DNA from 2 places in the Pseudoalteromonas simplex genome. Region 2 is predicted to be linked to the other one. Evidence: predicted binding sites of a transcription regulator. Region 2 holds the regulator's gene; the other holds the start of a gene.
The links. The regulator ArgR, encoded in region 2, controls arginine synthesis, uptake and breakdown. The targets are predictions, from matches to a motif close to ANTGAATANNTATTCANT.

Region 1 (2,414 bases), 320 kb from region 2:
ATACTCATTGACGAAATAGCCGTATCAAGCATATCGATACCTGCATCGATCGCTTTTTGGTAAGTTGCAGTGCTTAAACCTGTGGTCGCGTGGCATTGCATCGCAATAGGAATAGACACAGTTTCTTTTAAACCTTTGATCAACTGTTCACAATCATAAGGCTTTAATAAACCTGCCATATCTTTGATACAAATTGAATGACAACCAAGATCTTCTAGTTGTTTTGCAAGCTCAAGCCACATATCAAGCGTATGGACTGGGCTTACTGTGTACGAAATAGTACCTTGGGCATGAGCACCTACTTTAACAGCAGCTTTAATGGCAGTTTCAAGGTTACGCACATCGTTCATCGCATCGAAAATACGGAAAACATCAACACCGTTTTTGTGGGCACGCTCAACAAACTTTTCGACTACATCATCAGCATAATGACGGTAACCTAGAAGATTCTGTCCGCGTAGTAGCATTTGTTGCTTAGTATTTGGCATTGCCGCTTTTAGCTCGCGAATACGTTGCCAAGGATCTTCACCTAAATAACGGATACACGAGTCAAACGTCGCACCACCCCATGATTCAATTGACCAATAACCCGCATTATCGAGTTTTTCTGCCATGGGTAGCATGTCGTCTAAGCGCATACGCGTTGCCAAAAGAGACTGGTGTGCGTCACGCAATACTAATTCGGTTAGTTTTAATTTAGCCATGTTTAAGCTGCCCCGTTATTTTTGTTTATTTCGAAATTGAGCAATTGCAGCGCTGATTGCTGCAATATGTGCCTGTGGCACACCCTGTTGAGGTTGAATTTTTGCTGTACGCGTAGGTTCTGCAATTGCAGGATCATCAAATCGACCCACTACCTTTGACATTAAAGTGACTGCTGAAATCAAAATAGTCAGAAAAACAAACACGCCTACCATGCCTGTCACCATCAAACTGGCCGCAGTGGTGAGTAATCCACCTATATCCATACGACTCCCCTCGCTTACTTAAAATAAAAAGTTATTTTTGTTAAATAATTATGCACCAATAATAACAAACAAAATTCATTTGTATAGCACCATTGTAAATTGGTAAAACCAATTAAATTTAAAATAACATGACGTACATATAATTAACACCCCACTATTTATGCATTTAAAGCCCCGCTATAGATGATATAAATAATCAATATAGCCAGTCGTTATATGCTGAACTATTAATTAATAGCAACAAAATGGCTAAAAACCACACACAACAAGGTGTTAGAGGTAGCCAACCCAAATAAAGTTAAATTGGTCTTACCATTTATTGGTGCATTATCTCTTTTTCTCATGCATCTCAATATGAAAAAATATCACTATGAATAAGTTACATGCTTACTCGTAAAAGTTACCAAATGATGAACCCTCTAAAGAACAATAAAAACACACAACCCATTGAAATATATAAAATAAAAGTTCTGGCACAGAACTCGCTTCAGTTACATCGAACTTAAGAAAATTTAAATAGCCAAGGAGACCACTATGTTACGCTGGACAATTACTTTTCTAGTTATCGCGTTAATCGCAGCAGTGTTAGGTTTTGGCGGTATCGCAGGAGCCGCTGCAGGCATCGCTAAGATTATCTTTTTTATATTTTTAGTATTACTTGTTATTTCGCTGGTATCAGGAGCACTTAGAGGCAACGTCCCTAAGTAGTTAAAAGCAGATAACCACTTACTTTATTTTTAAATTTACAAGGAATTTCATTATGAAAAATTCAACTTTAAAAGCCGCAACTATCGCCCTATTTTCAGGTCTTTTCATCATGGGTTGTGAAGACAACTCCGCTGAAGACGCAGGTGAGCGTATTGACGAAGCAATTACTGATACACAAAATGCAGTTGAAGATGCATGTGAAGAAGTAAAAGAAGGTGTTAACGCAGAAGAAACTAACTGCTAATCACTCACCTTACCTAAGAAAAGCGGCCAAGTGCCGCTTTTTTGTTTTTTAAATGATGCATGAGATCTGAGATAATCGTAGGAATGGTTTTAACCGTGAACTTTTGGCTATAGCGTGAGTTTTTCGGCGTTAAAACGCCTCCTACAAGTCTTAACTTGGGTTTAAAGTCTGATGACTTTATAAACCACCGCGCGAAATAAATTTCACGCCTACGTGAGCCTCAAACTCGATAACTTTACTCTTTCCTCTAGAAATTCGCTAACTTGTTGGGTTTCACTCCGTTCTATCCTACATCATGTAGGTCGTCATTTATGGCGACACATGTTTTATTACTCATACCTGACGGGCTAAAGCCCGACCTACGACTTACACGTAGATTTAAGAAACATCGCGCGAAATAAATTTCACGCCTACGTGAGCCTCAAACTCGATAACTTTACTCTTTCCTCTAGAAACTCGCTAATTTGTTGGGTTTTAATCTGATAGCTGACGGC
Region 2 (2,414 bases):
GATTTGTTTGTACAAATTCGCTCAGACCGTGAAGATGTAAACCATCTATTTGCCCTGCAAATCCTAAAATTATTAACACCGGATGTTGAGCTGGTGGAGCAGGTCCGTAATTTTCGGTTTTTAGATGGACGTGATTTTAACGGCTTTATTTATGCAGGCGATACACCTCATGGCCGTCAAAAGCGTAGTACAGCACTTATCGACAAACCGGGTCACTTTGAAGACCAAGGCAGCTATATTCATGTTCAGCGCTTTGTGCATGATTTGAGTGTCTGGCAGCACTTATCGTTATCAGAGCAAGAGCAAATCATGGGGCGCACGCGTCTAGATAACACCTTGATTGTGCCTGCTGTAGAAACCAGTCATGCGGTTCGTAGTGAATTAAAAGATGAGCATGGCCAGCCTCTCTTGCTAAACCAAAGCATGCCATTTGGTGATGTGCATAAGCAGGGAATTTTAATGGTTTCGTGTGCGGCGCAAGGGGATGCGTTTGAGCAGGTATTAAAGAGTCGCTTGGGGCAGGGCGATTGCTATGATCATTGGCTCGATTTTACTCAAGCCGATATGGGATCTGCGTTTTTCGCCCCGTCAGTAAACTTCTTAAAGCAGCTTTAAACGGTATCGAATAAAGTGCGTACGCGATCAAGCGTCACATCGATTTCAGAAATCTTCGCAGGGGCGATAAAAATAGTGTCGTCGCCTGCAATAGTGCCTAGTACGCCATCTGCTTTACCGAGTGAATCAAGTAAACGAGCAATTAATTGTGCTGCGCCTGGACTGGTGCGAATAATGATCATCATTTCGTTATGCATAATATCAATAACAAGCTGACGCAGTGGGCTTTTCGCTGTTGGCACACCCATTTCAGCCGGTAAGCAATAAACCATTTCTTGTTTTGCATTACGAGTACGTACCGCACCAAATTTGCTTAACATGCGAGATACTTTACTTTGACTAATATTATCAAAGCCTTGCTCTTTTAATGCTTCGACAATCTCACCTTGTGAACCGAAGTTTTCTTCTTTTAATAGCGCTTTAAACGCTTTGATCAGTGCTTCTTGTTTGTCTTGTGGTTGCATGTTGCCGTTTCTTTATTCATAAAATGTAGGGTAATTCTACACAACTCTGCATATTTATGCAGTATTAGTTTACAAAGTCGTCCAAAATGCAGTGTCTTTACAGCCAAGTTTACAACTATGGTCGAAATTATACGCGAAATAAGCAGGATAAATTTGTTTTTAGTCGCTAATTTCATTATCTTTAGGGCCACAAATATTTCCTACCTCAAATTACGGAGAATTCCAATGAAAGTTGCTGTTTTAGGCGCAGCTGGCGGTATCGGCCAAGCATTGTCTTTATTATTAAAAACAAGTTTACCTGCAGGTTCTGAATTATCGTTATACGATGTTGCCCCTGTTGTTCCTGGTGTAGCGGTTGATCTTTCTCACATCCCAACAGACGTTAAAGTTGAAGGTTTTGGTGCTGACAGCTTAGACGCAGCATTAGCTGGTTGTGATATCGTTCTTATCCCAGCGGGTATGCCACGTAAGCCAGGCATGGACCGTGCGGACCTTTTCAACGTAAACGCAGGTATCATCAAAACATTAGCTGAAGGCATCGTTAAAAACTGTCCTAAAGCGTTAGTAGGTATCATCACTAACCCAGTAAACGGCACTGTGCCAATCGTTGCTGAAGTATTCAAAAAAGCGGGTACTTACGATGCAGGCCGTGTATTCGGTATCACAACGCTTGACGTGATCCGTTCAGAAGCATTTGTTGCTGAACTTAAAGGTTTAAGCGCAACTGACGTTAAAGTTCCAGTGATCGGCGGTCACTCAGGTACGACAATCCTTCCTCTTCTATCTCAAGTTGAAGGTGTTACTTTCACTGACGAAGAAGTTGCGGCATTAACTCCACGTATCCAAAACGCAGGTACTGAAGTTGTTAACGCTAAAGCGGGTGGCGGTTCAGCGACTCTTTCTATGGGTGCTGCAGCAGCACGCTTCTGTATGTCTTTAGTTAAAGGCTTACAAGGTGAAGAAGTAGTTGATTACGCATACGTTGCAGTTGAAAACGGTGACGCAGCATACTTCGCACACCCAGTTCGTCTAGGTAAAAACGGCGTTGAAGAAATCCTTTCTTACGGTGAGTTAAGTGCATTCGAAGAGCAAGCTAAAAACGACATGCTAGCTACACTTAACAAAGACATCCAAGAAGGTGTTGATTTCATCAACGGTTAATTCCCGACAGATGATAGGCGATTTTTTAAATCGCCGAAAACAAAAAAGCCTGCAAATGCAGGCTTTTTTAATGGCTCGAATAAATAGTGTTTAGTGATCGCGGGCAACGGCGATACGGGCCAAACTCTCTAAGGCTTGTTTGTACGGTGTATCTGGTAAGAACGCAATACAAGC

Region 1: the regulator ArgR is predicted to act here: its motif matches at 1,008-1,025, upstream of IRQ78_RS07655 (OadG family protein).

The regions. Positions count from the first base shown of each region.
Region 1 covers NZ_JADILN010000003.1:39,300-41,713, forward strand. The annotation lists gene oadA (sodium-extruding oxaloacetate decarboxylase subunit alpha) at 1-704, opposite strand, end outside; gene IRQ78_RS07655 (OadG family protein) at 720-968, opposite strand; gene IRQ78_RS07660 (DUF1328 domain-containing protein) at 1,503-1,676, shown strand; gene IRQ78_RS07665 (hypothetical protein) at 1,729-1,920, shown strand.
Region 2 covers NZ_JADILN010000003.1:356,731-359,144, reverse strand. The annotation lists gene IRQ78_RS09130 (Dyp-type peroxidase) at 1-615, shown strand, start outside; gene argR (transcriptional regulator ArgR) at 612-1,079, opposite strand; gene mdh (malate dehydrogenase) at 1,305-2,240, shown strand; gene ispB (octaprenyl diphosphate synthase) at 2,331-2,414, opposite strand, start outside.